DNA from 4 places in the Clostridium sp. DL-VIII genome. Region 3 is predicted to be linked to each of the others. Evidence: riboswitches for the same ligand, from Rfam matches in the RefSeq annotation. Region 3 holds a riboswitch; each other region holds the start of a gene.

The links. A riboswitch is a leader RNA that binds a small molecule or an ion and turns the genes downstream of it on or off. The one in region 3 is predicted to bind cyclic di-GMP.
Region 1: another riboswitch for cyclic di-GMP. It lies ahead of CDLVIII_RS23965 (A24 family peptidase); the one in region 3 lies ahead of CDLVIII_RS20055 (response regulator).
Region 2: another riboswitch for cyclic di-GMP. It lies ahead of CDLVIII_RS23720 (LuxR C-terminal-related transcriptional regulator); the one in region 3 lies ahead of CDLVIII_RS20055 (response regulator).
Region 4: another riboswitch for cyclic di-GMP. It lies ahead of CDLVIII_RS07650 (acyltransferase); the one in region 3 lies ahead of CDLVIII_RS20055 (response regulator).

Annotation. Positions count from the first base shown of each region.
Region 1 is NZ_CM001240.1:5,224,351-5,232,543, reverse strand. It holds gene CDLVIII_RS23980 (hypothetical protein) at 1-23, shown strand, start outside; gene CDLVIII_RS23975 (ATP-binding protein) at 526-1,779, shown strand; partial or broken gene CDLVIII_RS32350 (MFS transporter) at 2,384-2,506, opposite strand; gene CDLVIII_RS23970 (PilT/PilU family type 4a pilus ATPase) at 2,601-3,632, shown strand; cyclic di-GMP riboswitch class II at 3,834-3,915, shown strand; gene CDLVIII_RS23965 (A24 family peptidase) at 4,106-4,858, shown strand; gene CDLVIII_RS23960 (GspE/PulE family protein) at 4,978-6,669, shown strand; gene CDLVIII_RS23955 (type II secretion system F family protein) at 6,686-7,891, shown strand; gene CDLVIII_RS30265 (prepilin-type N-terminal cleavage/methylation domain-containing protein) at 7,960-8,193, shown strand, end outside.
Region 2 is NZ_CM001240.1:5,153,701-5,161,893, forward strand. It holds gene CDLVIII_RS23700 (low specificity L-threonine aldolase) at 1-509, opposite strand, end outside; gene CDLVIII_RS23705 (pitrilysin family protein) at 525-1,766, opposite strand; gene scfB (thioether cross-link-forming SCIFF peptide maturase) at 2,257-3,618, opposite strand; gene scfA (six-cysteine ranthipeptide SCIFF) at 3,730-3,867, opposite strand; gene CDLVIII_RS23720 (LuxR C-terminal-related transcriptional regulator) at 4,489-6,957, opposite strand; cyclic di-GMP riboswitch class II at 7,280-7,361, opposite strand; gene htpG (molecular chaperone HtpG) at 7,592-8,193, opposite strand, start outside.
Region 3 is NZ_CM001240.1:4,343,154-4,351,346, forward strand. It holds gene aspD (aspartate 4-decarboxylase) at 1-371, opposite strand, end outside; RNA gene ssrS (6S RNA) at 772-965, shown strand; gene CDLVIII_RS20030 (macrolide family glycosyltransferase) at 1,241-2,452, shown strand; gene bioB (biotin synthase BioB) at 2,811-3,767, shown strand; gene CDLVIII_RS20040 (biotin transporter BioY) at 3,806-4,357, shown strand; gene CDLVIII_RS20045 (hypothetical protein) at 4,460-4,774, opposite strand; gene CDLVIII_RS20055 (response regulator) at 5,987-6,370, opposite strand; cyclic di-GMP riboswitch class II at 6,501-6,584, opposite strand; gene CDLVIII_RS20060 (hypothetical protein) at 7,619-7,804, opposite strand; gene CDLVIII_RS20065 (FAD-dependent protein) at 7,910-8,193, opposite strand, start outside.
Region 4 is NZ_CM001240.1:1,661,809-1,670,001, reverse strand. It holds gene CDLVIII_RS07655 (methyl-accepting chemotaxis protein) at 1-741, opposite strand, end outside; gene CDLVIII_RS07650 (acyltransferase) at 774-1,508, opposite strand; cyclic di-GMP riboswitch class I at 1,843-1,931, opposite strand; gene putP (sodium/proline symporter PutP) at 2,310-3,785, shown strand; gene CDLVIII_RS07640 (family 14 glycosylhydrolase) at 3,907-5,175, opposite strand; gene CDLVIII_RS07635 (metallophosphoesterase family protein) at 5,437-6,318, opposite strand; gene CDLVIII_RS07630 (ammonium transporter) at 6,525-7,757, opposite strand; gene CDLVIII_RS07625 (DUF4261 domain-containing protein) at 8,176-8,193, opposite strand, start outside.

The sequences.
Region 1 (8,193 bases), 880 kb from region 3:
ACTCTCTTCAATCGGTATGTTAAAATGAGGTGCAAATATGGAGTACACAATTAAAATTACACTAAGAAAGATAGAGAAAAATGGAGAGGATAATAGCAAGGATAGTAAGGATACTAATAAAAAATAGAATAAATTTGTAGTAAGCATATCTTTTGACAATACAACGGCATCGGTTGTAACCATTCTTATAGATGTAACTACAGATTCAATAATTAGTCTGCCACTTGATGCTACTACATAAAAAAGAAATGACTTAAATTTAGGGAAATAAGTCATTTCTATTCCATATTATTTATCATAAAATAAAAAATATGTTAAAAGAATTACAATGTTATTATATAAAGAAATTGTTACAGTATTGTGTCAACATAATTAATTTACAGACATTTTATTGAATATTTCAAGGAAAATAATTAAAACAAGCCTTTCAGCATATCTATAAACTGGATTAGATGATGTGCTAGGGTCAATGGAAAAATTAAGATGAGATAAAGCTTCATAAGGTAAAGGAGACGTGAATTAAAAATGTGTTTCATTGATATTTTGATATCAATACTTCAAAGTATGTTATTTGTTTTTGTAATAAGTTATTGTTTAGATATAAATAAATTATTAGATATAAAAAAGGTTATGTGTATAATCATGCTTACAGTTAATGGATTTGCTATTCCATATGTATTTGGAAATACTTCTATTTGCATATTTGCTACACATATAGTATCTATAGCTATAATATCATTATTATTTAGAAATGAGTACAATAAAGCTATTATTGGATACAGCTTAATATATTCAATACTGGCTGTATGGTTATTTGTATTTGGTAATTTAGTATATGGAATATTTAATACAAATGATTTGTTTACTGAATATATTAATATAATAAATATAATTCTTCTTTATATATCACAATTAGTTCTAATGATTTTGTGTTTGAAATTTATAAATAATATTAAGCAGATATATGAGATTTTATCCCATGAAAATATATCAATTAGTTATGGAATTATATTAGGCTTTCTTCCAGATTTTCTAATTTCTTTACATTTGATTTCTTACGATAAAGATAATGCAATATTGAGCGATGGTGTATTTGCAGCTTTATTTATTTTTTTGGGATTTATTATCGTAATCTTTGGCAAAACATCATTAAAAGCTAAAGAGATATCTGGACTAAATAGAATTTTATCAAGCAAAAATAAAGAATTAAAGAGTATTAAAAACAACTATGGCTTACAAATGGTCTCGTTATATGAGTTAGTAGATATGGAGAAATATAACGGGGCAGCCTGGCTTTTGAAAAGTATTATAAATCAGAATAATCCAAATGGAACTGATGACAGTTTAGAGCAAGCTTCTTTGCTTTCACTTGCAACTAAACATGCTGTTGGAGAAGGCATGAATGTTATAGTTGAAGACAGTGCAAATTTCAAATTGGTTACAATAGATGAAATGGAATTGTATAGAATAATAATTAACATTACTAATAATGCAATAAGAGCAATGAACAAGGGTGGTACTTTAGTAGCAAAATCATTTCAAGATTTAAGTAATATAGTAATAACAATAGAAAACGATGGTGAAAAGATTCCGGAAGAAATTATTTATGAAATTTTTAATTCTGGTTTTACTACTAAGAGTAATAATGGCGAAAATCACGGGTATGGGTTATGTATAACAAAAGAATTAATTGAAAAGCACGGTGGTAAGATATCAGTTGAGAGTGATGATAATATAACTAAATTTACAATTAAGTTACCATTTAAGGAAGAGGTATAATTTTAATGTTTTCTTATTGAGGCAAGAGCATAGAGATAGATTATTTTCTGATTACCTTGCAAAAGAGTATAGAATTAAAGCAAAAATTTAATCTATGATTATGAAATAAAAGCAAAATAGATATTAAACAATAATATTTATTAATAAGTATTGATTGTGTATTAATGGTATGTTAAAATTATAGTAATCTAATATTAATATATATTCCTAAGTAAAGTTAGTAAACAAACTTTATTCAAACATTCCAAGAATAAGAGTAATAGGCAGTAGAAATATTGTTTATTACTCTTATTTTTGCATCTATAGATTTAATTGTGGAATTTAGCTTGAAATTTTATTTGGTGATAATTCATAGCGTTACGTAAAATAAAGGATAACTTGATAAGGGGGAACAAGTTATCCTGAAAACTGATTTATATATTATATTTCATATAAAAACAATTCATATAAATTGTTTATGATATTATTATAAACGGTATTTGTTACAACATTATGTCTAAAATATTAATTTAATATAAAAACTATTTCAAGAAAAGAAATAGTTAAATTTAATGTATTATATAAATTAACTTAAAACTTTATATATGCTATTTATATATAATTATGAGACCATGAATACTATATTAATACGACTGCGCGCTTCATCGTTAGGTTGTTGAATTCTTGACTGATTTGAAACCTGGCCAGTTTGAGTTCCAAGATCCAAGAGAATAACTCAATTGAGTAAAATAATGGATATTGACAATTTTAGTGAAAATATTATATGTTGTATATAGTAAAATATACAAAAATTGTTTTATGTAACATTAGGGAGGAATAATATGTCAAGGATAGACACGCTAATTAATGATATGGATATAAGTAATGTATCAGATATACATATTACATCAGGATTACGACCGATGGTAAGGATAGATGGAAATTTAGTGAATGTTTTTGAAAGAAGTATTCCCCATGAGGCTGTGGAGGAATGCATTAAAGAGTTAATACCAGAAAGTTATAATTATTTCTTAGAAAATGGTGAAATAGACTTTAAGTATAATAGAAAAGGTATTGGTAATTTCAGAGTAAATGCTTATAAGTGCAGGGAAGGATATTCTATATGTCTTAGAGTAATTAAAGAGACTATACCTAAACTAAAAGATTTAACAATGGCTCCTGCTCTTAAAAAATTCACGGAATTAAGTGATGGACTAGTGTTAGTTACTGGACCAACAGGATCAGGGAAAAGTACTACTCTTGCAGCAATGGTTAATGAAATAAATATGAGTAAAGAAAAACATATAATAACTTTAGAAGAACCAATTGAATATATATATGAGAACAATAGATCTATGGTAAACCAAAGAGAAATTGGGCAGGACACTAAGAGTTATGCAGATGGATTAAGAGCAGCACTTAGACAAGACCCAGATGTTATATTAGTTGGAGAAATGAGAGATCCAGAAACAATAGAAATAGCTTTAAGGGCAGCCCAAACTGGACATTTAGTTTTTTCGACTTTACATAACATGGGGGCAGCTAACAGTATATATAGAATTATAAACTCTTTTGAAGCTGGACATCAAAATGAAGTGAAGATTCAGTTATCGTCGCTATTAAAGGGAGTTGTTTCTCAAATTTTATTACCTAATGCATCGGGAGTAGGTAGAGTTGCAGCAATGGAAATAATGGTGTGTACTCCTAGCATAAGAAATTTAATTAGAGAAGGAAACTATGAACAAATAAATAGCTTCATTCAAATGGGTTCTAAGTTTGGAATGCAGACAATAGAGATGGATTTAAGAAGGCTTGTAAATGACAATTTTATATCCAGACAAGAGTATGAAAAGTGGGTACAAAATGATAGGTAGATATAATATATAAGTTTGAGTTAAATTTTAGTAAAAATCTATAGAAATTATGGAATGATTAGATATAATATGGTAATATGTAAATAAATTATATTTTATATATAATTATAAAATATAATTTATAAGAAATTGCTATAATATTGGTAAATATATATAAAATTAAATAATTATTGAAATTTGTAAATATTATTATTTATAAGAAATCAATATGGAAACAATGATTCATATATTTATTTTGGGCACTTTATATATGAGGAGTTAGTAGTGCAACCGGCCTTTGTTTTTTATTAAGGTCGGTATTTTTTTGCGCAAAAGTGGAAGTAAGCATTTAAAGAGATATTATTTATTGATAAATAATATTTAAATTCAAAACAATATCAAAAATATTGAAAAAATGTAATTTAAAGTATAAAATATAAATATGAAAATATTACATAATATTTTAAAAAATGGTAAAAAGGAGAGGTGATAGATTGGAAGTTGTCTTCATAGCTGTTTTAGGATTGGTTATAGGAAGTTTTTTGAATGTATGTATTTATAGAATCCCGATGGAACAATCAATTGCGTTTCCACCGTCACATTGTACAAACTGTAATCACAAATTAATGTCTTTAGATTTGATTCCGGTAATCAGCTATCTTTTTCTTGGAGGAAAGTGTAGATATTGCAAGGAGAAAATATCAGTAAGATATCCTCTTATAGAAATTCTTAATGCAGTATTATATTTACTAATATATTTTAAATTTGGATTAACCTTAATTACATTAAAGTATTGCATATTAGCATCAATTTTAATTGTAATTGGAATGATAGATTATGATACTCAATTTGTTTATACAAGTACAACACTTTTTGGTGGCATTATGGCATGTGTATTTATAATAATTCAAGCTGTTGTTTATAAAAATGGAATTCTTGACTTGATTTTAGGTGGAGCAATAGGATTCGTCATCATAGGTTTAATAGTATTTTTAACTAAAGGAATGGGTGAAGGTGATATTGAAATAGCAGCTATTTGTGGATTATTCCTAGGAGTTAAAGGGATTTTAATTGGATTATTTTTAGCAATAATAATAGGTGGGGGCATAGGAATAGTTATATTATTACTAAAATTAAAAAAAGCAAAGGAAAAGATAGCGTTTGGGCCATTTATAGCAGTTGGAAGTTTGATTTCTATGCTGTGGGGCGTTGAAATATTAAAAAGTTATTGGAGTTTTTTTGAGTAAAATGTAACATAATATTCACTTTCTTAACACTTACATGATTGAAAAATATTAGAAAAAATTTCAACTTATAAACATTAGGAAAAAAATTTTGTAAATAGAAAAGAAAGGTACGACCCAAAATGGCAACTGAAAAAAGAAGATTGGGAAATATTCTGGTAAATGCAGGCAAAATTACAGGATATCAACTACAAGAAGCGTTAAAATCTCAGAAAGCCTTAGGTAAGAAGCTTGGAGAAATATTAGTAGAAAGTAAGATAATCACAGAAGAAGACATAATAGAGGCAATAGAGCAGCAAACAGGAATTAAAAAAGTAGATTTAAATTTGATAAATTTTGATAGAAAAGCAATAACGTTAATACCACAAAATTTATGCGACAAATATATCTTAATTCCTTTTGGTTTTGATAATAATAGAATTAAAATTGCTCTCGCAGATCCATTAAACATTTTCGCAATTGATGATGTTGCAATATCTACAGGGTTTGAAATAGAATCCTTTATCTCTAAAAAAGACGATATTAAAAAATTTATAGGTATATACTATAGCAGTCAACAAGTTAATAATGCAGCCATGCAACTTTCTAAAGAAAGCACTAAAACAAGCAAAAGCATTAAAGCAGTAGATGAAATGAATGAAGTTAATAGTGCACCAGTTGTAAAGATGGTTGATTACCTTTTTAAGAATTCAATAGAGATGAAAACATCTGATATTCATATAGAACCATTTGAGCATGAAATAAGAATAAGATATAGAATAGACGGAAAGCTCCAAACGGTAAATACTCTAGGAATAGAAAGTTTGGGACCGCTAGTTACAAGAATAAAGATACTTGCAGGACTTAATATAGCAGAAAAAAGAATACCACAAGACGGAAGAATAATGGTTAATGTTGATGGTATGGAAATAGACCTTAGAGTTTCTATACTTCCAGTAGTTAATGGTGAAAAGATTGTTATAAGAATTCTAAATACAGGAGGATCTGTATTAGATAAAAAACAACTGGGAATGAGTGATGATAATATAAATAAATTGAATAGAATAGTATCAAATCCTCATGGAATAATTTTGGTTACAGGACCAACAGGAAGTGGAAAATCTACAACTCTATATTCTATATTAAATGAATTGAACTCTAGCAGTGTAAATATAATCACAGTAGAAGATCCGGTTGAATATACAATGAATGGAATAAATCAAGTAAGTGTTAATGAAAAAGCAGGATTAACATTTGCAAGTGGACTTAGAAGTATACTAAGACAAGACCCAGATATAATCATGATAGGAGAAATTAGAGATGAAGAAACCGCAGAAATAGCAACCAGAGCAGCAATTACAGGTCATTTAGTTTTAAGCACTCTTCATACTAATGATGCACCGTCATCCATAGCAAGACTTGTAGATATGGGAGTTAAACCATATTTAGTTTCTACTTCTGTTGTTGGGGTAATGGCTCAAAGATTAGTTAGAAAAATATGCAATAACTGCAAAAAAGAATACGAAGCTAGTGAATATGAAAAAGAAATTTTAGGACAAGATGTAAATGAGCCGTTAATTTTGTATAAGGGCAAAGGCTGTGGCTATTGCAATCAAACTGGATATTTAGGGAGAATTGGAATTTATGAAATTATGGAAATGACAAGAAAACATAGAGAAGCCATAAATTCGGGTGCAAATTCAGATATCATAAGAGATATTTCAATAGAAAATGGAATGAAAACTTTGGAAAGCGAATGTAAAGATCTGGTATTGCAAGGAATGACAACTATTGAAGAACTTTCAACAATAGCAACTTTATCAATTGACATTTGAAAAGAGGTGAGGGACATTGGGAAAATTTAAATATAGAGTTATGAACTCAGATGGGGAAAAAGTAGAAGGAACTTATGAGGCAAATTCTAAAAATGAGGTTATAGACTTTATTTCAGGTAATGGATATTATCCTTTAATGGTTGAGGAAATAACAGAAAGTGCTAGTATAAAAATAAAGTTTAATAAGAAAGTGAAAATTAAAGATATATCAATATTTTGTAGGCAATTTTACACTATGCTAAATGCAGGAGTACCAATTTTGGCATGTTTAGAGATATTATCGGATCAAGTAGAAAATCAAAAATTAAAGGAAACAATAAAAGCGGTAAATGAAGACGTTGAAAAAGGTGAAGTATTATCAGATTCCATGAGAAAACATCTAGATGTATTTCCAGAATTATTAATTTCTTTAGTAGCATCAGGAGAAGCAAGTGGTAACTTAGATGCAATAATGTTTAGAATGTCAACTCATTATGAAAAAGAAAATAAAATTAATAATAAAGTAAAAAGTGCAATGATTTATCCAATAATATTAAGTTTCGTAGCAGTTATAGCAGTTATATTTATATTAACTTATGTAATGCCAACATTTACTCAAATATTTGAAGATACTGGTACAAGCTTGCCTTGGAGTACTAAACTTTTACTTGGAGCAAGTAGTGGCATAAAAAACAACCTTATCTTTATCATAATATTTGTAATATTACTTACATTCGGACTTAATATATTTTTGAAGAGTGATAATGGAATATTGTTTACAAGCAATTTAAAATTAAAATTGCCTTTGTTAAAAAAGCTTAATCAAATGATTATAGTATCAAGATTTACTAGAACATTGTCTACGTTGATAGCAAGTGGATTACCACTTATAGATTCAATAGAAATTGTTTCAAATGTCGTAGGAAATAAAGTTGCTGAAGCTGCACTACTTAAGATAAAAGATAATGTAATGAGAGGGGAAAGCTTATATTCATCAATGAAAGAAAGTGAAGTTTTTCCGTCAATGTTATATTCAATGGTAAAAATAGGAGAAGAGACAGGTTCACTAGATGATATATTAAATAAAACAGCAGATTTTTATGATGAAGAATTAGAATCAATTATTCAATCTTCAGTAGCAATGATTGAACCAATTTTAATAATTGTCATGGGGATTGTACTTGGATTTATGATTATATCAATAATGTTACCAATGTTTGATAGTTACACTAAAATTCAATAAAATTGTTGATAATGCATAATGTGAGATCCAGAGTGCATTAAAATATATGAAATTTAGGAGGGTTAAAAATGAATTCATTACTAAACAAAAGGAAAAATGAATTACAAACAAATAAAAAGAAAGGATTTACGTTAGTAGAACTTATTATAGTTATTGCGATTATTGCAATATTAGTAGCATTAGCTATTCCTAAGTTTGGAGCTGTTATAGAAAATTCTAATGAAAAAGCAGATCAAGCAACAGCTAAGAATATTGCTACAATAGTAGCACAAGAAATAGCTAATGGAACAGCGCTTACTCCA
Region 2 (8,193 bases), 810 kb from region 3:
CCATCTAGGTATAATAGCAGCTTATTCTTCTTACAATAATTATGTAACTCTGTTAATTCTGATTTTGTATACAAAGTCCCAAGTTCAGTAGAATCTGATATATATACTAATTTAGGCTGAACCATATGTTCATCCCCATGTCCCTTTAAAACTTTTTGAATCAGATCCGGTGTAAGTTTTCCATCACTAGTTTTCATTGTAAGTACTTTATGTCCTGTAGCTTCAATTGCTCCAGTTTCATGACAATTAATGTGACTAGTATCTGCTCCTATCGTTGCTTGATGAGGTCTTAAAAAACCAGATATAGCAGTAAGATTCACCTGAGTCCCTCCAACTAATAAATGAATATCAACAGTTTCACAATTGATTTTTTGCTTCAATATTTCAATAGCTTTTTGAGTATGGCAGTCAGTTCCGTATCCCTCTGTTTGTTCAAAATTTGTTTCAATTAGTGCATTTAGTATTCTTGAATGTGCACCTTCGCTATAATCATTCCTAAAACTATACATAAAATATTCCTCCATTTATACATTATTGATTATTTCTATTGTAATATTCTTTAATACTTTACTTCCAATTTCAAATATCATTTCACTTGTTAATTCACTCAAATTGTGAATCTCGTCAATATATATATTATAATCTCCAAACATGCAGTCATAAGTAGCAAGTTCTTTTGCTAAAATTATACTTTTCTCTTCTTTAAATAATCTCTGTAGCTTAAAATTCTTAACCAATTGATTCAATTGTTTCTCATTGATTCTTTCTTTAAAGTCAGATAAATTTTTCATACAATTCTTTATTAACAAAATAGCCTTATTTACATTTTCTGTTCCTGTACTAAACGTAATTTTATATAATTTTATATAGTTTTCATATGCTATACTTGTAATAACATCATACACAAGCCCATTATTAGTTCGTAATGTATCATATAAGATTGAATTTATACCTTCTCCAAAATATTGATTAAAAATTCTAAGACACTTCATTTCTTTTAAACTCAACTTATCTATCGGACATACTATTTCAACTCTACACGTTTTTATACCTTCTTTTTTGTCATTGAAGGTTTCCACTTTAGGCTTCTCATATTCAATTTGTTTAATATTTAAATTATTTTTTTCAGCTGTATTTATTTCCTCTGCTTTCCAATCTTCAAAATATCTGCATATAATATCTTTCACCCTTGGAAATTCTAATGACGAAGTTATTACAATTGATGCATTCCCCGGGAAATAATATTTACCATAAAACGCCTTTATATCATTTAAACTTATACTATGTAAACTCTCTTTAGTCCCTATAATAGGATATTTTATTCTTCTCTTCTCAAAGCAATTAAAAAATAATCTATCTTCGCAATACTGTTCTAATTCCTCATCCCATTCTTTAAGTTCTTCTTTTATTACATCCATTTCTTCTTTAAAACCTTGCTCATTAAAACTCGGATTAAGAATTATATCACTTAGTAAATCTACACCTTTGTCAAAATCCTCATTAAGCAAGGTTCCATAATAAATTACATAAGGATAATTAGTCATAGCATTGTTAAACCCAAAAATATTGCTTAATTCCTCATTTATTTCTTTTTCACTTCTATTTTTTGTCCCTTTATAAACCATATGTTCAGTTGCATGAGCCACTCCATATTTTTCCATTTCAACTCCTGCACCTGCATTTAATGCTATGCAAATTGATGTAAGCTCTGAACTTGTATTCTTGTATATTAATTTCAGATTATTCCCAAAAACATATTCTTCCATTTTTTCTCCTTGTCCACTTAATGGTGACATATCAAATATAATTAATCCATCCATTCTCCTAATTAACAACATCACAAACTCTATAATTTTATTCTTATATTATACCCTATTTTCTAAACTCATAAATAAAGATATTTAACTTTACAATAAAAGTCATGCTCTCTCACTAATTTGAAGAAAACATGACTTTTATTATAGATTATTTCACATAAACAATTTCTTAATTTGACTATCTAAAGATCTCACATGCCAGTTAGATTTTATGTGTGCGGCTTTCACCAGAAATAACATACATTTTTATGAAGCAGGCATTTGAAATTGAGCTGCTGAAAGCTCTTAATGGGAGTTTGTTCCATATTACTGCCTGTCCCGAACTTGCTTCGGGAACATGCTGAAATGGGTGCAAACTCCCATTTAGAGCTTTCCAGCAAAAATTTCATAAGTCCTGCGGAATAAAAGTGTATGTTATTTCGGTACGCCCTCACAAAATTTAGTTTTCTTCACTTTTCAATGCAATTGCACATTCAATTCTCTTCTTTTGCATTTTACATCCAATTTCATAAGGAATATTCATATCGCCATTGAAATTAAAGTTATTTGCCTGGCATCCGCCACTGCAATAGAATTTAGCCCAGCATTCTTTACATTTAGGTTTGTTATATATATGGGCCTTCTTAAACTTCTTAGCAAGTTCAGTATCATAAGTATCTTCATAAATACTTCCTAATTTAAATTCTTCTTTTCCTACAAATTGATGGCATGGATACACTTCGCCTTGTGGAGTTATTGCCACATATTCAAAACCTGCTCCACATCCAGAAATTCTTTTATAAACACATGGGCCGCCTTGAAGATCTATATTGAAATGATAAAATTTAAATTCATCCTTACCTTCTCTTTTTCTTCTCGCCATTTCTTCATATAACTTATCATAATTATCAAATATTGTGTCAATATCTTCTTCACGAATTGCAAGCTGATGTCCATTTTCTAACACAACAGGTTCTATGGATAATTCTCTAAAACCTTCATTAACCATAGCCATTACATCTTCATAGAAATCTGTGTTTTCTCTTGTAAAGGTACCTCTTACATAATAAGTTTTCCCCTTAGTTCTTCTCTTTATCATTTCCTTAATATTAGGAATTATATCATCATATGATCCGCTCTTATCTGGCTTAATTCTAACCTTATCATTAACTTCTTTTCTTCCATCTAAAGAAAGGATTATATTTCCCATTTCCTTATCCATATAATCCATCATATCTGGAGTTAAGAGGGTCGCATTAGTAGTCATTGTAAATCTAATTTTCTTACCCCATTTTTCCTCATTATCTCTAGCATACTGGATTATTTCTTTTATAGTATCCATTATTAAAGTGGGCTCTCCGCCAAACAAATCAATTTCTATATTTTTTCTTTGACCACTTCTTTTAATTACATAATCTATTGCTTTTTTTGCTGTATCAGCACTCATGACACCACCATGTCCATGATATTCCCCTTCATCAGCAAAACAATACTTACATCTTAGGTTACATCCATGAATTACATTTAAGCAGATGGCTTTTATATAATCTCTATCATCCATAGAGCTGTGTGCTATTTCTTCATATTGGTCTTCTGAGTAAAGAATTCCTTCTTCAGCTAATTCCTGAATTTCATCATATGCTTCAGAAAGTTCTTCTTCATCATATTTTCCGCTAAGAGAATCTAACACTTCTTTTTTATTTCTTAATTTATCATCATCTAATATATCATAAACTAGCTCGTCTACAACATGAACAGCACCTGTATTTACATCTAAGACAAAATAATTTTCACCTTGTTTAAATTTATGTATTAAAGACAATTTATTTTCCTCCTCAACATATAAGGCATACTCCAGAAAATAACTCATAGACTTACTATTTTCTTTCATATGCCTAAAGTAAGCAGTAACCATATAGCTACTGCTTGAAAATTAGTTTTCACATTCTAAGTTTGCAACTGTACAAGATGTCTTACAAGCTGATTGGCATGAGTTTGCACATTCTTTGCATCCTGGTTTACATAAACTATTTTTGATATTTGGTTTGTTTATAGTTTTTATGTGTTTCATCCTAAAAATCCTCCATTAAAAAAATATCCTTAAATATTATAGCATAATATACAAAAGTATAAAAGATTTAGTGAAATCTCTTTTAATTAATTCTATTATTTATAATTTATTCCTAAAAAAAAATATAACAAACACTTTTCTATAAAACTTAAGAAAATAATTTCTTAAGTTTATATAACAAATGCTTATTATATCTTTTAGCCTGGCCACCCCTCATAGCCAATACCATTTTTCACGCTGCACTTACATTATCTCATTATTTTCAAATAACCGTTCCCACAAACTATGTACACCCATTTAAAATTCTATAATACAAATTTACCCCTAAATATTATGTAATATTTACCCCTAAATATATGTAATACTTACCCTAAATTCTTTAAATAATGAAAATAATATAAGCGCTTTACCCTAGTTGATGTAATTTTTAACCCTTTATACTACCCTTAAATCTCTCAACAACTATATTATACATTCATCTAAAACGATTGTGTATTATACTAAAGTATACTTTTTTTGATAAATTATATATTTTTTTATTTTTTTTAGTAATATATTGTAAAAAGCAATAGAAATACATGGTTTAAAACTTTATCTCCACATATTTCTACATTTATTTTTTTAAATTATACCTTTTTCTTTTAATAAATTTATCGCTATCATTTTATTCTTTACATTTAATTTCAAATAAACCGATGCTATATGCTTTTTAACAGTAACTAATGCAATATTTAATTCCTTCGAAATTTCACTTTGTTTATAACCTTCATCTACTAATTTCATTACTTCTAATTCTCTTGGAGTCAATTCTATTTTTTCTCCGAAGCCATAATTTTTCACATAGATATCATTAAATTCATTGCATTTAGTCAGCAACATTTTTGCATACTCATCTTTTCTTCTAATTCCCCTTAATATGGGCAATATATGGGGTGATAATTCAATGAAGCACATCACAATATTATCTTTTTTTGCTAATTCCATTGCTTTGATCAATGACTTTTGCGCTTTTTCTGTATCGTGCAAATTGTACTTAGCAATTGAATCAAATATGTACGAATATAATATTCCAAAAATGTAATTTCTTCCAGCATAAATTTCTAGCATAACCTCCGCCTGAATCTCTAATTCAATATAGCTCTTTTTAAGCATCATGGCTAGTCCAGAAATAATATATCCCATACTCAAATACGGAGAAAATACTTGTAAATCAGGACTATCACCATCATTAATCCATATATGTATATCGTTTAAATTTCCAGTAATTCCATCAATATATCCTAAGGCAATATCTGTCCCATTTAAAAATCTTGGAATATCTAAACTTTTATATTCACTTATTAAACTATTAAACTTATTTCTTATTTCATATTTATCATTTTTATTTATTGAAATTCTCATCAAAAGAAAAAGTGAACAAATTATAATACTTGTCTGATTTTTAGCTTTTGCTTTATGTAGAGCTTTATATGCAAATAACTCTCCATTATAAATATCACCTGTTTCAAAAAAATATTCAGCACTCATCAAATAATTTGCTCCTGCTGCTCCTCTGTTTGATATATGATCAAAATAAACTATCCCTTCTTTAAAATGTTCCACCAATTCCTTAAGCCCACCATTTTTTGTATGATATAAATATAAAAAATGTGGTGAACCAAAAGTAATTGGCATTTTATCATTTGCAATTTTAGACATTCCACCATTGAATAATTCATATGCTTTTTTGTGATATTCTATCATTTTTTCAACATTATTAAGCATCAAAAGACTTTCTAAAAATGAAATTTCTCCAAGTACTTGATTTCTATCCTTTAATTCCTCATTTACTTCATATATGACCCACAACTCATATAGAAGTTCTTTTCCTGCTTGTGGATTTTCATAAAGTATATAGAAAAATATATGTTTTAAATATGCTATAGGCCTATTTACCTTTTGTTCCATTGTCAGCTCATTGAAAACTATTCTAATAATTTTTTTCCATACTTTTGTCAAATTTATGGTATCATTTCTCTCTATTAAATCAAGTATGCGTTCATAGTTTTTCGCCTTATAATAATACTCCATCGCTTCTATATCTTTTGAAATTTTATAATACCAATCTCCACAGACATTATTAATTTCATTTGCATCAATATTTAAAGCTATAATTTCTTCTTTTAATGCACTTCTTAAAATAGAATGCAGTGCATAAGTCTTAGACTTCCTATCATATTTTATAAAGCAGTTATTTGATAATAATTCCTTAATCACTTCATTAGATTTTTCATTTTCTGTTATATAAATAGCTTGTTCCAATGTAAAGTATTCAACTGGTGCAAGCTTTAAAAGAATCTGCTTTGTAGTTTCATCAAATTTATCATATACAGCTTTCTTAATTAACTCCGTAGCTTTGGGAATATTATCAAAAGTATTCTCATTATAATATTGTAATAATGCTAAATAAGTAGCTGAAGTCCATCCCCCTGTGTACTCATACACTTCTGCTTTTTCTTTTTCTGTTAAATTTATTTCATTAATCTCAAAAAACTCTATTGTTTCTTCGAAAGTGAATGCTATATCATCCTGCCACATTACTAAGCATTTCTGCTTCAGCTCAAGTTCAACAAATTGATTAGCTGGCTTGTTGCGACTTATTATCACAATATGTAAATCAGGTATTTCTTCTAAAGCTATAACTTTTATTAAGTAATTGATATAGAGGGTTTTATAATCATACCAATCATCAATTATTATAACAGTTTTCTGTTTTACCGCATCACGAATAGTATCAATTATTCGGTATACATCCATGTTATTTTTAGGAAATCCATATGCACTTAATCTTTGACTCAATTTAACATTTGTAGTCTTAATTGCAGCACAGAACTTATGCCACATCCAGACATCGTCATCCTCTTCACTTGCAGTATCAAACCAAATGGTTTTCATTCCCTTTTTTCTATCCAGAAAACTTTTAACAGAAGTTGTTTTACCATATCCCATAGATGCAGAAACAAAAAATATAGGTACCTCAAATATTTGAGATAACAACTTATTTACACGCTTTCTATGTAATATTTTAGGTCTTAAAATCTGACTTCTCATAGTATTCCCCTTCATCTAAAACAAATTATACAAAATAATCTGCCTTTATATGTTTAGCATTTCTTTTTTTCTTATTGTATGATAACATCTCATTTTCCGCTTTTTTGTCATCGTAACAGGCTATATTGGACATACAACGATATTTTATCACACTTAAAATTCAACTTCAATTTTATTCTATCTCTTGGAAATGTTATCGATAATTGTTGAATTTAATATTATTTTCAACGCCAACCATATTAAGATATCAAGGATACTGTCGGCTTTTTTCACAATGATTTTTTAAATCACGTAAAAAAAGCCAACAATTAATTAACAAATTAATCATTGGCCGGTTGCACCATTAACTCCAAATCCCCAAGGTGCCCAAAATAAGGAGATCCTTCAACATTTCCAACTTAATTAGAATATATACTTAATACTATTTTATTATAATTATCTATATGAATATTTTACCACATTTTCATGCATGAGTATACATATTTTGAGTTTTTTTCCTATAAACTGCGTTATATATGGATATTCAATACTAATTTAACTACACCTAAGAACAAAATCAGTAATGCTTTAGATAAATAAAGCATTACTGATTTTTTCATTTTACATAAATATAATTTTATCTCACTCTTAGTTCTTATAGTGCAATAACCCTATTTAATAATTGATTACTTCTCTTTATAAATTCGTCCATTTCATTTGCATCTAACTCTTTATTTGCTATTTTAGCCAAATCTAAAATATGTTCACAAATAAACTTAACTTCAGACTTTTTAGTTTCATCTTTATATATTTCTACAAGCTTTTTGATTATTGCGCTCTTATTATTTACAACTAGAGTTTTTTCTTCATCAAACATTCCTTGGAAACTCATCCCTGATTTTGCATACATCTTGCTCATCTCAGCCATTCTTCTTGATTCTTCAGACACTAAAACAAGGGCTGGAGTTTCTTCATTTTTTAATCCTTCAACAGATAAATTTTTAACCTTATCTCCAAGTTCATTTTTAAACAAATCTTCTATTTCTTTATTTAAAGCCTTTACTGTTTCATCATTCTCATCAGCTTTACTTCCTAACGTATCTGAAATATCTGAATCTATTCTATTAAATTTAACTCCTGATTCATGCATCTCTAGGAATGAAATAAAATGATCATCTAATGAACAATCTAAAATAACAGCATCTAAATCATATTCTTTAAACATCTTTATATACTGTGATTGTTGTTTTTCATTAT
Region 3 (8,193 bases):
TCAAATCCTTGCTCTTTAATTCCGTAATCAATTATATTTTTTAAAAGAGTTATTCCAGGCATTTCTTTATGCTTTTCTAGAAAATCATAAAATCTCTCAGCTATCCCTATTTTATGCGGCATTCCTGCTAAATCATTATCATTGTATACTTTCCTGCTTTCTTCAACCGCAAAGATACCAAAAACAAAAAACGCCTCTCGAGGTGTTGCTGCTATCCAATTAGGATTTCCCCTACCTGCATTTAATAATGTACTAGTACTTTTTTTCCTCTGCCCTTCAGCTAGGTCTATTAATCTGTCTTTAAACTCAAACGGGCTGATTTTTCCATATACTTTTTCTATTTCTTGTCGTTGAACATTTTTTATATCCATAATAAAACTCCTTAACAATATATAAATTATATTTAGTATTAGTTTTAAATATATGTTAATAATTTATTCCTACTAAAATTATAAAATTCATTTTATAAAAGCTTTAGGCACATGAAAGAAAATAACAGGCCAAAGATGCGGCGCATATTTTGCGTCAGGCAAGGAAGTAAATTCTACTCATAGCGGGTCTATTAGTAAAATTTGCTGACGCAGTATGACACAAAATAGGTAAGCATACTGGCCTGTTATTTTTTTGATTGTGCCTTAAACCTCAATAGTTATCTACATGCTGATTCCTTTGGTTTAAATTTCTATAAAATTATTGCTTGCATGAAAATTTTAAATATGTTATTATAATCTCACATCAAGAAAACAACTACTTTGTAGATGATTTTGGTTATTATTTCTGGAATATTCGTTAAGCTCTTATTTTGAACCTACATTTACATTTTGGGAGTTCAATATTTAGATGAAGAAATGTACTTTCTTGTGAGTCCTTTTGTTCGGCATTGAAGGCGATTGAAACATCTGTGAGGGCACCCACCTATCGAGAGATAGGCGTCAAAATTAGAGTACCGGTATTTTGGATATAATGTTTCGAAAGATTTAGTCAATACTTTTAAGGTATTGGCTTTATTTTTTTGTTTAAATTGTTTGTTTTAATATAAGATACTTATAATTACATTAATTTTAAAATTATATTTTCTTATTAGCGAAATCCAACTTCTCTAAAATATACAACACATATTATAAACTTTTTGTATCAAAATATTAAAAGCTAATAGATTTATTCATATAGAAATTAACTATGTTTAAGGCAAATGAACTTGTTATTTATTTGATTATACCCAAGTGAAGGAGTGATAGAAGTGTCAAAAGCATTGTTTATAAATATATTAGGTCATGGACATATTAACCCAACCATAGGTATAGTAAAAGATTTAATTAATAGCGGAGAACATGTTACATATATAGCTGGTGAAGAATTTAGAGATAAAATTGAGAAAACAGGTGCTAAATTTATTGGTCATAGAAATTCATTTAATGTATCAAATTTTATTAATTGTGGATTAGATTTAGAAAGCAATGAAGGCTTATTAAACGCTTTAAACACATTTAAAGAAATAGTTGAAGTTGTTTTTAATTCAAATGAAAAATATGATTATGTAATTTACGATTCGTCATTCATTTTAGGTAAGGAAATAGGAAAAGCACTAAAGATTCCTACCATTACTTCAACCACCACATTTGCAATAAATAAAGAACTAATAGAAAATGTATTCAAATCACCACTTTCTGATGAACTTAAACGTAGATTTCAAGGTTTCAAACCCAAAATGAAAGAAATTTTAAATAGCTCAACTTATAAAAACTTTATAAGTGAACTAAAGGAAAAATATAATATTAACTTCCCTGATTTCTCCAATAGATTCACCAAAAGAGGTATGATTAACCTCGTATACACTTCTAGGTATTTTCAGCCTTATGGAGATAACTTTGATGAGAGTTATAAATTTATTGGTCCATCTATAATTAATAGGAACGAGGACATTAATATCGACTTAAAAAATGACAATCAAAAGATTGTTTATATCTCCTTAGGAACAATATTCAATAATTCTATAGATTTTTACGAAAACTGCTTTAAAGCTTTTAGTAATATGGATGTCAAAGTTATTATGTCTGTGGGTAAAAATACTGATATTACTAGTTTAAGCGATATTCCATCAAACTTTATTGTCCGTAATTATGTACCACAGCTTGAAATACTAAAACATTCTGATGTATTTATTACTCATGGGGGTATGAATAGTACAAATGAAGGTTTATATTACGATATCCCGCTTATTCTTATTCCTCAATCTGTGGATCAGCCCTTTGTAGCTAATAGAGTTGCTGAACTTGGTGCTGGAATTGTTCTTGACAAAAATGAGATCACCCCAGAAATATTAAATGATTCAGTAACTAAAGTTCTTTCTAATATGGATTTTAAAATAAACAGCAAAAAAATTGGTGAATCTTTAAGAGAAGGCGGAGGATATAAAAAAGGTGTTGATGAAATTCTAGCTTTAATAGATTAAAAATCTACATGAGATTCTTTAACAATATATATATAAATCTACATGAAAAGTATTATGTAAAATTAATTTTCTTATTTTCCCTTCTAACCATTAAATAAAAAGCCAAATCTTAAAGATAAAACTTTGGCTTTTTATTTATTCCTATCTAATACTGATTTAATGCATGTTAAAATAAGTAATTAATGTCTTCCTCATACTCTATTTTTATCTAGACTATAACTGTGTATTTTGGCTAAATTCTAAAATACTATGCCCTTTAAATCGTCAACTTTTATTTTTAATAAGGTTGACAATATACCGTAATAATACTATACTAATTTTAAATTTGTTTTGAAATGAAATTTGGGAGTGACTAGATATGAAAGAATTAACCGAAGAGATTATAAACGGCAGGCGCCTAAACAGAAGCGATGATTTAAAATTTTTACTAACTACAGATTTAGAAGAGCTATGCATGGGAGCTGATAAAATTCGTAAAAAATTATGTGGTGATAAAGTTGATCTTTGTACCATAATTAATGGGCGCAGCGGTGGATGCAGCGAAAACTGTAAATTTTGTGCTCAATCTGCTCATCACAATACTGAAATTAAGGAGTATGGCTTTTTAGATCCAGACATAATACTAGAAGATTGTAAGAGAAATGAAGCAAATGGTGTTCATCGTTACTCTATAGTAACAGCAGGAAGAGCTTTAAATGGTGCAGATTTTGATAAAGCTGTACAAGCTTATAAAAGAATGAAAAGAGAATGTTCAATAAATTTATGTGCTTCACATGGATTTCTATCAGAAGAAGAATTTATTCGTTTAAAAGAAGCCGGAGTCACAATGTATCATTCAAACATTGAAACTTCAAAAAGAAACTTTCACAATATTTGTACTACACATTCATATGAGGACAAGATAAGAGAAATTAAACTAGCTCAAAAAGCTGGATTTAAAGTTTGCTCTGGTGGAATAATAGGAATGGGTGAAACTTGGGAAGACAGAATTGACATGGCAGTGAGCTTATACGAACTTAATGTTGTATCTATACCAATTAACGTATTAATGCCTATAAAAGGCACTCCTTTAGAAACTGTAAAAAGAATTTCTATAGAAGCTATTTTGCGTACAATAGCAATTTTTCGTTACTTAAATCCGACATCATATATTCGTATGGCTGCTGGAAGAAGCTATTTCAAAAATGGCGGCAAAAGAATTTTCTGTTCCGGTGCTAATGCAACAATTACTGGAGATATGTTAACTACAGTAGGAAATAATACATACCAAGATAAAATTATGCTAACAAACCTTGGCTTTAACATTGAAAAATAAAATAACATTTAATACAAAATTATAAGGAGACTGAAATTATGGAAAATACTAATAAAATGAGCACTCGTCAATTGACTTTAATTGCTGTAATGACAGCTGTTACTTGCGTCTTAGGACCTTTTTCACTACCAATTGGACTAGTACCAATTTCATTGACTAATTTGGTAATTTATATTGCAATATATTCATTAGGGCAAAAAAAGGGAACTATTAGCTACATAGTTTATCTTTTAATAGGTGTTATAGGGCTTCCAGTATTTTCAGGATTTTCTGGCGGATTTGCTAAGCTAGCTGGACCAACAGGTGGTTATTTGATCGGATTTATTTTTATGGCATTTATAAGCGGCTTATTTATTGATAGATTTTCAGGTAAAATCTATATGTGCTTTATAGGAATGACATTAGGTACCATAGTTACATACTTATTTGGTACTACCTGGCTAGCATATGTTGCAAAGATTCCTTTTAATGCAGCTTTCTCTGCTGGTGTTATCCCTTTTATTCCTGGAGATATAATAAAAATATTACTCTCTTCCTTGATAGGGCCTCAAATTAGAAAAAGACTAATAAACGCTGGCTTATATGATTAATATTAAATAAATTCTATTACTAAAATAAAGATAGACTCTCACAAAATACTCAGTCTATCTTTATTTCATTAACATATAAAATTAAACACACTTCTTTTCTTGTTAGCTTTTAAATGCTTTCTTATAATTTTCTAATACTATTTTAATATAATATTCTATGGCATTTCCTAATTCACTAAAATCTTTGTATTTATCCAAATAATAACACCTATACATTCTATTTATAGTATAATTTATACTGCAGCTATTAAAGCCGCTCTCATCAATATATTCCTGAAAATGGATACTTTTTCGATTTAAATTTATACGAACTTCTATTTCAAAATCTGGTGCTATAACTATCTTATTATTTGAATATAACAATTTATTTTCATTACATAAAACTTGAATGTGCTGAATTATTATTTCTTCATCCATAATTCTACCTCCAAATATTACTTAAGCATATCTTATGTACATTCATTAATTATTATACTTTTTTATATTTCAGCGAATTTTTTTACTTAGTAAAATACAATTTTACCATATTGTTGTAACATAACTGTAACAATAACATGGTAAACTTACATAATTAGTAAGAGGTATTTACTATACATATTATTATATTCCAGCATAAAATTGTAAATACATGTCATAATTTGCATTATAGTTTATTTTGAAAAAATCGTTTCATGTAGTTTATAATAACTATATGTATAAATTAGTAAAAAGAGGTGTTATTATGATTAAGTTAAAATTGTTTCAGTTAAAATTTAGAATATTTTTAAGAAAATCTATTCTAAATAAAATGTTAAATTTTCTTTTACCTAATAATAAATTTGTTATTATTATTTCTCAAAACTTAGACAAGCACATTGTTATATATCATAAGATAATGCATGAAGTTTATCATTCAAAACTTCCAAAAGCTAATTTTAACTAACTTTTAGAATAACTACTTTACTTTAACTAGCATTGGCTTTATTTACGTCTCTATTTATATAGCAGTCTAAAAGCATTTTTAACACTACGATAAAAAGTAGTAGACATCTTTTACATTCTTATTTTTAATATGGTCCTATCTAATTCTTTTATATTTAATAATCTCTTTTTTAAATACGGAGATATACCTACATATCTTTCTTTAGGGTGCTTATCATGTATCAACACATTCTATTTTCTTATATATAAGATTCTTTAATTCTGCATATTTCTATATTTTTTACTCTTGTATTAAACAACATAGAAATTTTATATCTTATAAATGAATGTTATAAAAAATACAGCGTTTAAGAACTATTTATATATCAAACTCACTCTATTTTTTTCTTATTTGTATGTTATCATCATACAATGTTTTATTATATTGTAGAGCATATTAATTCATATATTTCAATATAAAATTTAAACAAAAAATAAGAGCAATAAAGATTCCTCTCTACTACTCTTATTTTGTAAATATAGATGTTTTCTAATAGACTTGGGAATATCTATTAGTATTATTATGTTTGTTTATATAATAACACATTATTACTAAATATTCAATATATACTAATAATAATTATTATTTTAAAAGATAAAAAGAGCCCGGCAAAGCTTACACTCTTTTATAACTAAGTTCTTCAATATGCTTATATTCATAATTATATATTATTCTGAAAGTATTTTATTTACTAGTTTAGTTAGCTCATCAATAATCATGTCTTTTTTTATAAAATAAGTAGCACCTAATGCTTCGCAAACACGTAATTCATTAGAAAAATTATTCTCCCCACCATCTGAAAGGACAATTACTTTTATGTCTTTATTTTCTTCTCTTAGTTCTACTACAAGTTCCAATCCAGTTTTTTTTGGCATATATATATCCGTAATCACCAAATCAATGTTACCTAATTTTTTATATATCTCAGTGCCTTCTTCGCCATCGCAGGTTTCATATACATTATAATTTGCCTTTTCTAAAATAAGCCTTATAAACTTTCTAACACTTGAATTATCCTCAACTACTAATATATTTTTTTGCTTTTCATTCATATTTTTCAACCTCTCTTTTTCATTTTATAATATAAATTCCATACTAAATCTAATACTTAATTTTCTAATATTAATACCATTTTCATAATATGAACAAAAAAAAACAACTTAAACTAATCAAAAAATATTAGCTTAAATTGGTCGGTTGCACTATTAACTCCAAATTCTCAAAGTGCCCATATAGAGAGAATTTTTCACCGTTTCCACATTTTTTATATTTTTGTATAATTTTATATCTTTGTATGTATATATTATTACATTAATGCAAAAAAATCAATAAATTTAAAATTATTGATTATGAAAAATAAAAGCAGACTAAACATTTTTATCCGAATCTACCTTATATGGCTATTTGTGCAACTTAATCGAATCAGTAGAATTTGAAATTTCTTCAGCACTATCATTTGTACTAGCTGTTAGTTAAAGACTTGTATGCAATTCTTGTATATCCAGTTTGCATACACAATAAACATGTATAATTACCGTAGTGTACCGCAAAAATAATATATGTGTCGCCTACAGCATTTCCGGAATTATTTACTATTAATGCTTTAGGCAATTTTCCACTGTTCAATTTGTTTACTCAATTGCTTATTACGTCTTATATTGTAGGATAACCATTTTGGGTTAATTGTTATAAAAAATAAGACTAAGAAATTTTTATAGTTCCTTAGTCTATTATCAATAATAATATTTATATTTAACTGTATACAAACAAACCCGCTATATACCCTAATAACCCCGAACATAATATTGCCAATATTTTAAATATTGGAATTTGATTTTTTATTTCCATAAACTTAATCCTCTGTCTTTCAAAATCTTGTATTTTAATAATTTAATTATAGCATGTACAATTGTTATTATCTACCGAGTGGCTCGTTCTATCTTTTATTTATATTTATTTATAATTTATATTGATTTAATATATTTGACATAATCCTGTCACAAACCAGTAATATAATAAAACTATGATGATAGTTAAAGCATTATTATTTCCCCTAAAATAATAATAATAATATATATAACACAGTATTCAGGATAACTATTAAATGGTTATCCTTTTTATTTTGTATTTAATTTACTAATAGTTTATATTGAGTTAATATAATTGACATAATACTGTCACAATAATCTTATATACTTAAAACATAAAGTAATTAAAGCATTATTATTTACCCTTATCAAATAAAAAGAATGACTTATTCCCCTAAATAAGTCATTCTTTTTTTATTTATTCTTTTACAACTAAAATATTTTCATTATTATTAAAGTTAATTCCTCTAATTGTGTTATTGTATATTTTTCTTTTATGACATAAAAAAATAAATTCATATCGGATATATAAGAATTAATAGTTTTATTACTATAATTTTTTAATTTCAATTCATAAATAAATTCAATAAATTCATTTAAAATATCTTTAAATAACAAAAAACACCTTCTCCATTTCAAAAAATAGAGTCAGTGTTTTTATAATGTATGTTATCACAAAGCATTAATATATAAATTTCAAAAGTAGTTTATTTAAACCCAGTGTTATTCAATATTTGAAAGCTTTTCTCCCATGATTACACCCATTGCTGAGGCCATCATCAAGCCTCGTGTCCAACCACTTGAATCTCCTAGACAGTGCAGACCTTTTATATTCGTCTCAAAATTTTTGTCTAAATTAATTTTATTGCTATAAAATTTAATCTCTGGACCATATAATAACGTTTCTCTGCTTGCAAAACCTGGAACTACTATATCCATAGCTTCAATAAACTTTAGAATATTTGTCATAGTTCTATATGGTATTGCAGATGTTAAATCCCCTGCTT
Region 4 (8,193 bases), 2.7 Mb from region 3:
TGGATGAACAATAAATGTACCATCACTGCCTATTAGCATTCCATATCCTTTATTTCCATATTTTAAATTCTTTACTTGATCTTCTACGGTTTCAATTGTTACACTGGCAGCTGCTCCAATTATTGCTTTTCCCTGATTATCTTTCTGCCACGCAAACATCATAACAACATTTTTATCATAAGCTTGAGAGTATGTAGGTTTAAATATTGCGTCATAAGGTACACCATTTGTTTTAGAATATCTTTCTCCTGCTTCTTGTGCAGCACCTTTGGCCCAGTTAGCTGTAGCAAATTGTCCATTACTAACATTGTAATATCTTGCCTGAAGCTTATTTAACCCATCTGGACTACTCCATTCACTAGGTTCTATATTATTTACTATATGTAAGGCTGCATATTCATTAGGATACGCATTATTTATAAACTTAAATCTTGATGAATTTATTTCATCTATCAATGCTAATGAACCATCATTACTTTGTAAATCTACATTGGGATTTTTCTCCAAAAATGCATTAAGCATTGGATTCTGAACCGTTTCTTGAACTTCTCCTAATCTTCCGGTTAACCACGTATTTATATGATTTGTTGATTCAGTTGTTCTTTCTGACATTGAGCTAACCAATTCGGTCTCTAATATATGTCTAAAATTTATATATGCAACTCCTGTTAAAGATAGTAATCCTACTATTACCAATGGCAAAATTGCAACCATAAATTTTGATTTAAACGACATCTTCATAATCAATCTCCCCCTAAACTTATGTAAAATTTCTATTGTTGAAATTCACTATTATGTAACCATATATGGTTTAATTCTGCTTCCTTTTTTTCAAAGTTTTTTCTTTCTCTTATTGGCTTTGCTGGAACTCCACCGACCATCGTATTTCCACTTACATCTCCAACAACTAGTGAACAGGCCGCTACTATTCCTTGTTTTTCAATTGTCACACCAGGTAATATTGTTGTATTTGAATATACTTTTGCATAATCCTTAATTATTACTGGTGCATATGTTCTTGATACGTGATCATGCTCTTCATGAGAATGTGTGAAAACTGTCACTCCTTCAGTTAATGTAACTGAATTTCCTATGACTATTCCACCTTTTGAATCTAAAAATGTTCCCCTATTTAAGAATACATTATCTCCTATTTCTATGTTATCAGGTACATTGAAACGAACATTTTCTTCTGCTATGAAGTTTTTTCCACAAGACTTAAATAACTTCTTTGCTAACAACTGTCTATACGGAATAGCAAAGTTAGCTATAAGACACATTGGTGACTTATCTAAAACTTCCCATAAAAAATGTAGATATCTTTTTTCCTTTGTGAATCCTAATTCCTTATTCTTAGGTAAATAATCTCCATACAATTTTATCTCATCTAAAATTTCTAAAGGAAAAGGACATTTTATTAAATCTAAAATTTTTATTACACTTTCTTTATTTACCTCTTCATTTAATATATTTTTTACTTTTTCTAACATCTCTTCTATTTTACCCATTTTATGTATTGATTACCAAAATTGCAAAGATAATCTTCTCCCTTCCCCGTTAATGTGCACTGCAATTTTTAAAATATTGAAATATCGCTAGGTTACACAAACTATTAAACAACTGATTTCTGAATTTAAAATAATAAAAATTTAACTTAATTACCATTATCAACTTAAGTTAACTTTTAACCTAAATATGTTACACTCCTTCCTAACCTTTATGCATTTTATCATGCACTGCTTATATAGCTCACTTTTTACTAAGGAAAATTTTCAACAAAAAAGGTGCCTATAAGTATTTAGGCACCAAAAATATTATAATCATGTTTTATAAAAAAATAAATTTGGCAACCTGACGATCATAGAAAAAAACTTTCCCTTAGACTCAAAGCTTTGCGTCCTTACCTTTCGATAAGTATGCTATTAACATCATAATATATACTATTATATTCCATTATTACACTAATTATATTAAATTTCAACATTTTATATTAAATCTATATTAAGTAAAATGAAAAAAAGTTCATTTTATATCATCATAAATCTGTTTTTTCCATTATATAACTTTTATTTTTTTTTATGTTGAATTTTATTATTTGTTTATAAACGCTTCAGATTAATATCATATTATTTATTCCTATTTGGCCCTAATACAACAATCTCATATTTATTATTCTTTTTACTTAATTGTTATTTTTTAAATAATATGTTAATATATCATTGTTATTTTTAAAAATTTCCGATTATATTGCATAAACATTTTTAAATATGGAATTTTGTTTTTTATATTTACAGAAAGGATGATTCAATATGAAATTATGGTCCATTGCTGCTATTGCAATCTACATTCTCATCTTACTCATAATTGGATACAATTCATACAAAAAGACCTCTAATATTTCAGACTATATGCTTGGAGGCAGAGGTCTTGGTCCTATGGTAACTGCTTTATCAGCCGGAGCAAGTGATATGAGCGGCTGGATGCTTATGGGGCTCCCAGGTGCAGTCTATTTAACCGGTATATCTAGTCTTTGGATTGGAATAGGATTAACAATAGGTGCCTATTTAAATTATCTTTTACTTGCTCCACGTTTTAGAGTTTATACTGAGGTCGCAAACGATTCTTTAACAATTCCAGATTACCTTGAAAATCGCTTTAAGGATAAATCAAATGTTTTGCGTTTAGTATCTGGAATCGTAATACTTGTATTTTTTATTCTATATGTTTCATCAGGAATTGTAGCAGGAGGGAAATTATTTTTAGATACTTTTGGATTAACCTATACTATGGGAGTAGTAGTTACTTTATCTGTTGTCGTTCTTTATACTTACTTTGGTGGTTTTTTAGCAGTAAGCCTTACCGATTTCTTTCAAGGAACACTAATGTTTATCTGCTTAATCATGGTGCCACTTGTAGCATTTATCAATATAGGAGTAGATCCTGGCACCTTTACAAATAAGTTGACTAATATTGACCCTGCATTGTTCGACATGTTTAGAGGAACCAGTATAGCTTCTATCATCAGTCTTCTGGCTTGGGGCCTTGGTTATTTTGGTCAGCCACACATTATTGTTCGTTTCATGGCCATAAAATCTCCAAGGGAACTAAAATCAGCACGAAGAATTGGTATTGGATGGATGGCAATTGGTCTCTTAGGTGCTGTTGCAAGTGGTCTTGTAGGACTAGTATATTTTACAGAACATAAAACACCATTAAGTGATCCGGAAACAGTCTTTCTTCGTCTCGGAGATATTTTATTCCATCCGTTTATTACAGGAATTATACTGGCAGCAGTACTTGCTGCTATCATGAGCACTATCTCATCTCAGCTTTTAGTTTGCTCTAGTTCAATTACAAAGGACTTTTATCTAACATTTTTAAAGAAAGAAGTTTCTGAACACAAACAAATGATAATAGGAAGATTATCTGTACTGATAGTTGCAGCTTTAGCAACAATCCTTGCATATTTACCTAATAAGACAATCCTTGATATTGTTGGTCAAGCATGGGCTGGTTTTGGTTCATCTTTTGGACCACTTCTCCTATTAAGCCTTCATTGGAAAAAAATGACCAAATGGGGAGCATTATCAGGTATGATTGTTGGTGGATTAACAGTTATAATATGGATAGCTTCAGGTTTATCAAGCTATCTATATGAAATGATTCCAGGTTTCTTCCTATCACTTATATCTATTGTTATTGTCAGCCTTCTAACTTATAAGCCTAATAGCATTATTGATAAAGAATTTGCTACAATGGAAAAGACATTGTTAGATATGAACTAAAGTTATATTGGATTATTTTACAATTGAAGCATAAACTTAAAGCACATATGATTTCACTATAAAATCATATGTGCTTTATATTTGCCTCAAGCCTTAATATTATAATATTTTTCTAACTTAATTAATTCGTCCAGTTCCAAGTATAATTCCCACCACCACTCTGAACAGTATATGCCTGATTATTATTTGAGATAGGTAGCGCATTTTCTCCAAAATGGTTTATTCCTTTAGAACTTGCAAGGCTGGCAATATTCTTAACAAGAGTTTTTGGAGCTGAGTAATATGGACTTGTATTTGCATTTGAGTCATCCATTTCTAAGCATGTAAATGTCAAATCTACATCTGATTCCTTAAATTGATCAAGTAAAGTGCTATAATTATAATAACCTGCACAATATTCTGATGCATGAGGCATTATTGGGCTATTCATAAGCCAATGTACCCCTGATACTTTTGCTCCTATTCTTACATTAAAAACTTGATCAAAATGTGAATGAGCTTCTGATGCCATATCTGCTAAATGCTTTGTAAGTACGCTTTGATACCAGCTTAAAAAGTCACATCCATATACTGAGTTATACCCATTTTCAAAAAAATTATCTCCATCTGTTGGTGGACTGATTTGTGAAAAACTTGCAAGATTTGTTCCCCATGCACTATTTAATTCCTTTACTGTACCATATTTTATTTTCATAGCGTTTTGAAAATCTGCTTCCGCTGCTGCACTATAACATTGTAAATACCCCCTATTAGGGTATGACCACCCAATAGCTGCATTATATGAAGGATATCTTAATTCACCTGCTGGTCCGCCAGAAATATATATTTTGGCTATAATATCTTTATATACGCTAAAATTTAATGCAAATGAATCATAAAGTTCATCATATTGCTTATTTGCTCCAGACCACCATGGACTAAGAGCCTCTTTGTCAAAATTCCCTTTTTCATCTTTATACTCCATATTTTCTTGTGTATCTTTATTCCATAACCATGAAGGTAAAGATATATTTACTGTATCTCCAACATTACCACCACATTGATGCGTTGATATTATAGGCACCCACTTTAATCCTGATGAGCGTACGACATCAGCATATGTTTTATAATAGCTCCAGTCAAATTGGTTATCTCCTTTACTTTCAACATCTCCCCACCAAACATCCGTTGTAATTGCATAGACTCCGTTATTCTTCAGCGTTATCAATTTATTTTTAAAAGCATTCCAATCTGTTATTTTTTCTAATGGTGCCATTACAAAGGATTTGTAATCAGAGTTTATTGTTGATGCATTTACCTTAAAACCAAATGATAAAAATAGTGTAAAAACAAGTAATAAAGATACTAGAGCCCTTTCATAGCCTCTTAAGGTTTTGTTAACATACTTCATAAATTCCCTCCTAGTATTTTACTGATCTATTGAGTAAAGCATTAGGACATTATAATCGAGTTATTTTTTTCCATTACTTAACTTAATTATATTCCATATTATGTAAGTCATCAACACTTTTGTATTCTCTAAATTATAATAATATAATTATCATTGTAGCTAAGTATAAGCGTTATCCTCATCTAATTAATTACTTAGCTATAATTTTCTTATAAAAAACTCTATTCTTAGATATAGCTATAATTTTAATTTCTTATAAATCTATCGTCTCACCCAAGTTTTAAAATCTTCTGGTGAATCCTCATTTATAAGAAACACTCTTGCACCTCGTGGAATATCATCATTACCATAAGTTCCATATCCCATATACCCGGCATATCCAAGTCTAATACCGCTTAATTCAGCACAATAATTATTTAAATGATCATGACCTGTAAAAATTCCTTTTACATCTCCAGTTTTAATTACTTTACTAAAAAGGCACAAATTTATTTTTGCAACGCTTTCCTCTTCAAACCTTTCACCATCAATCAATCCAGTTTGCCATGCTTTCTTAAAATTTCGTAATGGTATGTGGAAAAACATAAGTGCTGGTATTATTCTATTATAGTTTCGTTTTAGGTTTAACGCAGTCTTCCTATACCAATATATCTGAGTAAGTCTTATCCAATCGTATCCTCCAATAAATGAAGGTGCATATTTTCCAGAGTCTATCATATAAATATTAAACTTAGGTACTTTTCTTTTTGAACTTTCTATAAGAATATTATAATTACCAATCCTATCAAAAGTTTTGTATCCAATTTCACTCAAATTACATTTATAACTCATATATAACTGCATCATTTCTTCCTTTGTCATCATACCATGCTCATCATCATGGTTACCAAAAACAACCGCCCACGGTATCCTCCTATTTTCCATTGGTCCTGCTATATTGTTAATAGCTTTTTTAACGTCATCTACAGTTTTACATTTACCATCAATATTATCTCCAGTTAAAACTACCATATTAGGTTTCTCGCAATCTAATATCCTATTCATAAGACTTATGGATTTATCCTTCTCTGGACCTTCGTGTATATCTGTAAATTGAACTATTTTGAAATTTCTATTATTATCAAATTTAAGTGGTATTTCCATAATAAGACCCGCTTTCATTTAATATACTATACTAATTTCTATGATAAAAATTAGTATAATAGTATTTATATTAAAAACATATCTTTCTTTAGAAATTAATAATAAAATTACTATTTAAATAATTCAAATTACAGACTAAAACTAAAAAACAAGAACTAAGTTCTTGTACTAAAACTTAGTTCTTGTTTTTTTATAATAATTAATCTCTACATATTTAAACCTGAGTAACCTTCTTCTCCATGCAGCGAAATATCCAATCCTTCTGACTCCTCACTTGAAGTTGCTCTTAGCTTCATTACAAAGCCAATAACCTTAAGTATTACAAATGTTGCAACTGCTGCATATAATGCAGTAGCACAAATTGATATTAAATGTGCTTTTATAAGTGCGAAATTACCATATATTAATCCATCAGCACCTGCTGGATTAATTGCTTTAGATGCAAATATACCAGTAGCTATAGATCCCCATATTCCCCCTACACCATGGCAGCCAAAAGCATCTAGTGCATCATCGTATCCTAATTTCTTCTTAAGAACAGCTATAGCAAAGAAACTCAATGCTCCCCCAATTAATCCAATAAACATGGCTGATATAGGGCTTACAAAACCTGCTCCCTGAGTTATAGCAACTAGTCCAGCAACGGCTCCACTAACCATTCCAAGTGCAGTAGGTTTTTTATAAAGAATCCACTCGCACACTGCCCATCCAATAGCTCCAGCTGCTGCAGAAGTATTTGTAGTAAAGAAAGCGTTAATAGCAACATAATTCATTGAAAGAGCACTTCCTGCATTAAAACCAAACCATCCAAACCACAAAAGTCCGCCCCCAAGTATTGCCATAGGTATGTGGTGAGGTCCAGGACTTGGCTTCTTTCTTTTTCCAATAACTAGTGCTGCAATAAGACCAGAAACTCCAGAATTTATTTCAACTGGATGTCCTCCTGCAAAATCTAGAACGCCTAAATTTTTTAACCATCCATTAGTTCCCCATACCCAGTGAGCAATAGGATCATAAACTAATGTACTCCATAAGATTATTAATACCAAAAAAGCCGGAAAAGTCATACGTTCAGCAACGGAACCTGAAATAACAGCGGCTGTGATTGCTGCAAACATTAATTGAAATATCACAAATTCTAAATGAGGTATTGTAGCTGCATAATCTGCATTTGGGGTGATTCCTATATTATTCAAAAATCCCCAATCTAGTCCCCCAATTATACCTTTAACATCTGGACCAAAGGCCAAAGTATAACCAACTAAAATCCACTGAATAGATATAATAACTAACGCTACGTAACTTTGTATTGTAATACTAAGTACATTCTTGCTCCTTACCATACCACCATAGAATAAAGCTAAACCTGGTACCATAAGCATTACTAGTGCTGCACAAATAAATACAAAGCCCATATCCGCGCCATTCAACAATTCCATATTTTTATTCCCCCTTGAATAATTTTTAAGCTTTTCACTATTAATTACATTTTGAGTTTATTACTAATATATTGCTTTATTATAGTTTCATAAAAATAAAAAGGCGCTCTCACTTCAAAAAGGTATATCTATTGTTAGATATATCTTTATCCAGAAATGAAAACGCCATTGTTTCCCAAATATTTTATTTAATCATGTATTATACTTTTATAAGTTTACTATCTTAAAATTTAGGTGTCAATATAAAATGTAAAATTATTTTATATTGTGTTAAAATATGAATATATTTTTTCACAAACAAAAGATATAGGTGTTAATAACAAAAATCTCTTGCTTTTATACATAAAAAACAAGAGATTTTTGTTTATTTTTTATCTTATTGTCTTAAATAACTTAGTATTTCCTGCTGCTCCTATAGTTAAGCTCTATTCCCCCC